2 regions of the Streptomyces sp. NPDC051940 genome follow, and region 1 is predicted to be linked to the other one. Evidence: riboswitches for the same ligand, from Rfam matches in the RefSeq annotation. Region 1 holds a riboswitch; the other holds the start of a gene.
The links. Region 1 has a riboswitch for S-adenosylmethionine ahead of thrC (threonine synthase). Riboswitches for the same ligand answer to the same signal wherever they lie in the genome.
Positions count from the first base shown of each region.

Region 1 (3,405 bases):
CCGGCCCAGGGCCTGGCCGTCCTGGTGCCGGTGGCGCCGTACGCCGACGTCGACCTGGGCCATCGCGTCCAGGCCCACCGAGTGCAGGGTGTCCACCAGCAGCCCCAGCTCCACGCCGTAACCCACCGGGAACGGCAGCGTCTCCAGCAGCGAGCGGCGGGCCGCGTACTCGCCGCCCAGCGGCTGGACGAAGCCGGCCAGCTGCGGCCAGTGCAGGTTCAGCAGCGGGCGCGCCACCAGCTCCGTGACCCGGCCGCCCTGCCCGGGCGTCGCGCCCGCGAACGCGGGGTCGAGCGGCCGGTCGTACATGGCCTTGACGAACGCGAGGTCCGGATCGGTGAGGAGGGGGCCGACGATGCCCGAGACGAACGCCGGGTCGAAGTCCTTCAGGTCCGCGTCGACGAACGCGACGATCTCCCCCGTCGTCGCCAGCAGCGACCGCCACAGCACCTCGCCCTTGCCGGGCAGCGCCGGCAGCCGCGGCAGCACCTCGTCGCGGTGCACCACCCGCGCGCCCGCGGCGGCGGCCACCTCGGCCGTACGGTCCGTGGAGCCGGAGTCGACCACCACCAGCTCGTCGACCAGCGGTGCCTCCTCCATCAGCGCCTTGCGGATCGTCCGGACGATCAGGCCGACCGTCGGCTCCTCGTTCAGGGCGGGCAGCACCACGCTGACGGTTCCCCGCGGCCCCAGCGCCCGCTTGGCGGCGAGGAGCGCGGGGAGCGGCCGGTCCGCCGCTGACCAGGACCGGGTGCTCAGCCAGCGCTCCACCTCGTCAAGCACCTGCATACCTCCGGGTCTGGGTCTCGGTCTGGGCCTGGAATGTGGCGTGTCTCGCGGTTCGGACGACTATCTCAACAGTCGCGGGTGTCGGTTACAGTCTTGAACAGCGCGTGTGACCACCGCATGTCGGGGTCGATCAGGCGCGTACAAACCGATCGGACAACACCGCTCGGACACAACTTCATACCGCTCATCCAGAGGGGCAGAGGGAACGGCCCGTTGAAGCCCCGGCAACCCTCCGACCGGTCCTCCTAGCAGAGGCCCCCGGCGGAGATGGTGCCAATTCCGTCCTGCGGCGAGGTCCGCCGCGGGGAAGATGAGGAGAGAGGCCTCCGCTTCATGGCTGTCGAGACAGTTGCACCCGCCACCGATGTCACGCTGGGCTCCGCCGTCGCGCTGAGCTGCCGCGAGTGCGGGCACCGCGTACCGCTCGGACCGGTCTTCGCCTGCGAGGAGTGTTTCGGGCCGCTCGAGGTCGCGTACGACCTGCCGAGTGGCGACCCGGAGGGCCTGCGCAAGCGCATCGAGGCCGGTCCGCAGAGCATCTGGCGTTACGCCCCGCTGCTTCCCGTTCCGGCGGACGTGGCGTCCAAGCCCAACCTGAACCCCGGCTTCACCCGGCTGATCACCGCCGACCGGCTCGGCGCCGAACTGGGCGTGGAGCCCGGCAGGCTCTTCGTGAAGGACGACTCCGGCAACCCGACGCACTCCTTCAAGGACCGCGTCGTCGCCATCGCCGTCGAGGCCGCCCGCGTCTTCGGTTTCACCACCCTGTCCTGCTCCTCCACCGGCAACCTCGCCGGCGCGGTCGGCGCCGCCGCGGCCCGCGCGGGCCTCAAGTCGTGCGTGTTCATCCCGCACGACCTGGAGCAGGGCAAGATCCTCATGGCCGCGGTGTACGGCGGCCAGGTCGTCGGCATCGAGGGCACCTACGACGACGTGAACCGCTTCTGCTCGGAGCTCATCGGCGACCCGATCGGCGAGGGCTGGGGCTTCACGAACGTCAATCTGCGGCCGTACTACGCGGAGGGGTCGAAGACCCTGGCGTACGAGATCTGCGAGCAGCTGGGGTGGCGGATCCCCGACAACATCGTGATCCCGGTGGCCTCCGGCTCCCAGCTCACCAAGATCGACAAGGGGCTGAAGGAGCTCATCGCCCTCGGCCTGGTCGAGGACCGGCCGTACAAGATCTTCGGGGCCCAGGCGGAGGGCTGCTCGCCGGTCTCCCGCGCCTACAAGGACGGCCACGAGGTGGTCCGCCCGGTGCGGCCGGACACCATCGCCAAGTCCCTGGCCATCGGCAACCCGGCCGACGGTCCGTACGTCCTGGACATCGCGCGTCGCACCGGCGGCGCGGTGGAGGACGTCGACGACACCGCCGTCGTCGACGCCATCAAGCAGCTCGCCCGCACCGAGGGCGTCTTCGCGGAGACCGCGGGCGGCGTCACCTTCGGCGTGCTGGCCAAGCTCGTCGCGGACGGCCGGATCAGCCCGTCCGAGACCACCGTCGCCATCAACACCGGCGACGGCCTCAAGACCCTCGACGCGGTGGCCCCCACGACCGGGCTGTCCGCCGTCATCCGCCCCACCCTGGACTCCTTCCGAGAGGCTGGCCTCTGACATGAGCGTGAACGTCCGCATCCCCACCATCCTGCGCACCTACACCGGCGGGCAGGCCGAGGTGAGCGCCGAGGGCGCGACCCTCGCCGACGTACTGACCGACCTCGACAGGAACCACACGGGCATCGGCGCGCGCGTCCTGGACGACCAGGGCAAGCTGCGGCGCTTCGTGAACGTGTACGTCAACGACGACGACGTCCGCTTCGCGTCGGGCCTCCAGACGCCGACGCCGGACGGCGCGGGCGTCTCGATCATCCCGGCGGTGGCGGGAGGCTGACGTCCCTTCCCGCCGTCGCCAACTCGGCCCGCTGCGCGCCCCCTTCCGGATGGATCCGGGAGGGGGCGCGGTGCTGTCGGGGTGCGTTCGCGGTGGTGTCGGGGTGCTGTGCTGTGACGTACGGGACAGGACCTGTGGGGCGGGTCGGTGCTGTGCGCGGGATTACTAGCGATAGGGTTGGGATGTTCCCCGGTGGTGTCCGCCGGGTGGTTCATGCCCGACGCATATGAGAACGCGACAAGTTGTGGCCGAAGTCGGCGTGCGAATTGTCGTGTTGGTGGGCTATGCCCGGCCCGTTTTGCCCTGAGGTGCTGGGAATTGGGCTGATTAATACCGATCGGGTGTGCCCAGAATTCTCGTCCGATTGACCTGTTGCAGTGGGCATCGGTGCAGATACATTCAGCCGCGGTCGACGCGTTCCGGCGTACGCCTCCGGGGAGTTGCGGGGGAAGAGCCGGGGGTGAGGTCTGACCCGGGTCCGCGAAGTGCGGTCCTGTGTAAGGGCCAGCAATAGGGGAGTTAGGAATGGCTCAGGGCACCGTCAAGTGGTTCAACGCGGAGAAGGGGTACGGCTTCATCGCGGTCGACGGTGGTGCGGATGTTTTCGTCCACTACAGCGCGATCCAGATGGACGGGTACCGCACCCTCGAGGAAGGTCAGCGGGTCGAGTTCGAGATCTCGCAGGGCCAGAAGGGGCCGCAGGCAGATATGGTCCGCCTCGCCGC
Region 1 is NZ_JBFAXR010000032.1:33,569-36,973, reverse strand. It holds gene AB0M28_RS15385 (glucosyl-3-phosphoglycerate synthase) at 1-783, opposite strand, end outside; SAM riboswitch class I at 971-1,106, shown strand; gene thrC (threonine synthase) at 1,123-2,403, shown strand; gene AB0M28_RS15375 (MoaD/ThiS family protein) at 2,405-2,680, shown strand; gene AB0M28_RS15370 (cold-shock protein) at 3,206-3,405, shown strand, end outside.

Region 2 (3,405 bases), on a different contig from region 1:
GGGCTCGGGCCCAGGGCCCGCCCCACGGCCCGAGCGCGGGTCTGGCTCCAGGTCCGGGTGCAGGCTCGGCCCCCCCGGCCGCAAGCCCAGGCGCCGGCGTCAGGTAAGGCACGCCGTAACGGGTGGTGTGTGGGTGGGGGCAACCCCGCGCCGAAGGCGCGGGCGGCGCCGTCCGCGGGCCGGCAACCGCCCGCCGCGCAGCGCGAGACGCCCCCGTCCGCAGAGCTAGACCCGCCCCACCAGCTCCCCCACCGCCGCCAGGAACCGTACAACGTGCTCGTCCGGCGTGCCCACCCCGAAGCTCACCCGGATCGCGTGCAGCGGACGCTCCCCCGAGGCCGACGCCGAGGCGGAGGCCGAGCCGTCCGACGACCCATCGCAGTCCGCCGGCTCATCGCCCTCCGCGCCGAGGAGCGTCCGCACGAGCGGGTGCGCGCAGAAGAGACCATCCCGAACCCCGATGCCGTACTCCGCGGAGAGCGCCTGCGCGAAGGCCGAGCTGTCCCAGCCCGCGACCGTGAACGAGAGGACCCCGACCCGGTCGGAGTCGTCCCCGAACAGGGAGAGCACCTGGACCGCGGGCAGCGCCGCGAGCCCGGAGCGCAGGCGGCCGAGGAGCGCCTCCTCACGGGCCAGCAGACGGTCGAAGCCCGCCTCCGTGAGGGCCTTGCACGCGGAGGCGATCGCGTACGCGCCGATCACGTTCGGCGATCCCGCCTCGTGCCGGGCCGCCGTGGTGTGCCACTCCACGGACACCCCGCCGGCCGGTCGCCGCGCCACCGTGCGCGAGGCGCCGCCGCCCGCCAGGTAGGGCTCCGCCGACTGCAGCCAGTCCGCCCGCCCCGCCAGCACACCGGAGCCGAAGGGCGCGTACAGCTTGTGGCCGGAGAAAGCCACCCAGTCGACGTCCAGCGACGTGAGGGACACCGGCCGGTGCGGGGCGAGCTGCGCCGCGTCGAGCACGATCCGCGCCCCGTGCCGGTGCGCGGCCGCGGCCAGTTCGCGGACCGGCCACACCTCGCCGGTGACGTTCGAGGCGCCGGTCACGCAGACCAGCGCGGGACCGTCGCCGCCGCGCGTGGCGAGGGCGGCCTCCAGGACGCCCACCGCCTCGCGGGGGGAACGGGGCGCGTCGAGGTACGTGACGGACACGTCGGAGCGGCGCTCCCAGGGGAGCAGCGCGGCGTGGTGCTCGGTCTCGAAGACGAACACCCGCGTGCCGGTGGGCAGCACCGCCGCGAGGAGGTTCAGGGAGTCGGTGGTGGACCGGGTGAAGACGACCTGGTCGTCCGCGCGGCAGCCGAGGAACTCCGCGACGGTCGCCCGGCTGGACTCGAAGAGCTCCGTGGACAGCTGGGAGAGGTAGCCCGCACCCCGGTGCACGCTGCCGTAGTACGGCGCGTACGCCGCCACGTCGTCCCACACCCGCTGCAGCGCGGGCGCGCTGGCGGCGTAGTCGAGCGCCGCGTACTCCAGCTCCCCGCCGGAGGCGACGGGCACGCGCACGTCCCGGCCGAGGACGGGGAGCGGGGCGGCGGCTGCGGAGAGGGCCGTACAGGCGGGGTCGGAGGTGGTGGCGGAGGCGGTCGGGGCAGCGGTGGGCACGGACATGGCGAGGTCTCCTCAGGGCAGGCCGGAGCGTGGCGGCGGTGAAGGTGAAAGCGCGCGTCGAAGACGCGGAAACCCCGAAAGGCGCGCGCGAAGCGCACCCGATACGGACCCGGAAGGCACGGAGGGCACGGACGCGAAGACGCCCGGACGCGAACGCGGGAGCGCACGGCCACGGCACGAAACACACACCGTGCGGGCGTACGCAGAAGCGGCCCGTCGTCGGGGTGGGAGAAAGGGGCCGACCGGCCCTAGCGCATTCGCTTGCTCACGGAGCTCTCCCTCGACCACCAGGACCCCTGGCTTGCGAGGGGTCCGCGCTTGCCGCAGACCTCGCTGCCTGCGGCCTGGTCATCACCCGGGGCACCCCGCCACGGACGGAGGGTTGCCGGACAGCGGGCCGGGGCCTGAATCGCTGTCACTCGTGACCTGGTTCAGAAGTATGCCATGTGATCGTCCGCGCGCAACATGTCTGTCCGGATCGCGGAACGCCGGCGCGCGAAGCGGGGTGGCCGCCGGCCGGGGGCCGGCAACCACCCCGTGCCGATCAGGAGTTGCTGACCGCGACCCAGCGCTCCAGGGTGCGCTGCGCGGCCCCCGAGTCGATGGACTCCGCCGCCCGGGCCATCCCCGCTGCGAGCTGCTCGGCGAGCGGCGCGTCGGTGGGGTCCAGGGCGGCGAGGGCGGCGGCGGAGTTGAGCAGGACGGCGTCGCGGACGGGGCCGGTCTCGCCGGCCAGCAGCCGGCGGGCGACGTCCGCGTTGTACGACGCGTCGGCGCCGCGCAGGGCCTCGATGCCGACGAGCCGGATGCCGAGGTCGCGCGGGTCGAACGTCTGCTGCGTCACCGTGCCGTCGCGGACCACCCACACCTGGGAGGTGCCGGTGATGGTCAGCTCGTCGAGGCCGTCGTCGCCGCGGAAAACGAGGGCGGAGGAACCGCGTTCGGCGAGTACGCCGGCCATGATCGGGGCCATCCGGGCGTCGGCGACGCCGGTGGCCTGGGCGCGGACCCGGGCGGGGTTGGTGAGGGGGCCGAGGAAGTTGAAGGGCGTCGCGACACCCAGTTCCTTACGGGCCTGGGCGACGTGACGCAGGGAGGGGTGGAACTTCACCGCGAAGCAGAAGGTGATGCCCGCCTCCTCCGCGACCTCGACGACGCGGCCGGGGCCGAGTTCGAGGTTGACGCCGAGCTTCTCCAGTACGTCGGAGGCGCCGGACGCGGAGGACGCGGCGCGGTTGCCGTGCTTGACGACCTTGGCTCCGGTGCCGGCGACGACGATCGCGGACATCGTGGAGATGTTGACCGTACGGGCGCGGTCGCCGCCCGTGCCCACGATGTCGACGGTACGGCCGGGGACCTCGATCAGATTGGCGTGCTGGTACATCGTCCGGACCAGGCCGGCCATCTCGTCGACGGTCTCGCCCTTCGCGCGCAGGGCCACCGCGAAGCCAGCGATCTGGGCGTTCGTCGCCTCGCCGCGCATGATGCGGTCCATCGCCCAGGCGGTGTCGTCGGTGCTCAGGTCCTTCTTGGCGAGCAGGGCGCTCAGCACGTCGGGCCAGGTGCGGCCGCCTCCGGTCGGTGTGGCAGCGCTCATCGGGGTCCCTCCTGTGCGTGTGCGCCTGCGGCGCGGGCCTACGGGGTACGCGGTGCAGCCTATCGGCGCCCCACCACCCCGCGCGCCCTCCGCCCACCCTTCGGACCCCCCCGGTCCCCACCCCGCGTCCGGCACCGCCCCGCGCCCTGGGCGTGAGCGCGTCCCCGCGCACCGGACCGGTCGCCTCCCGCGTCCGG
Region 2 is NZ_JBFAXR010000254.1:394-3,798, forward strand. It holds gene AB0M28_RS40045 (aminotransferase class V-fold PLP-dependent enzyme) at 226-1,611, opposite strand; SAM riboswitch class IV at 1,921-2,038, opposite strand; gene trpD (anthranilate phosphoribosyltransferase) at 2,156-3,208, opposite strand.
Region 2: linked by a shared signal. The riboswitch ahead of AB0M28_RS40045 (aminotransferase class V-fold PLP-dependent enzyme) and the one ahead of thrC (threonine synthase) in region 1 are both predicted to bind S-adenosylmethionine.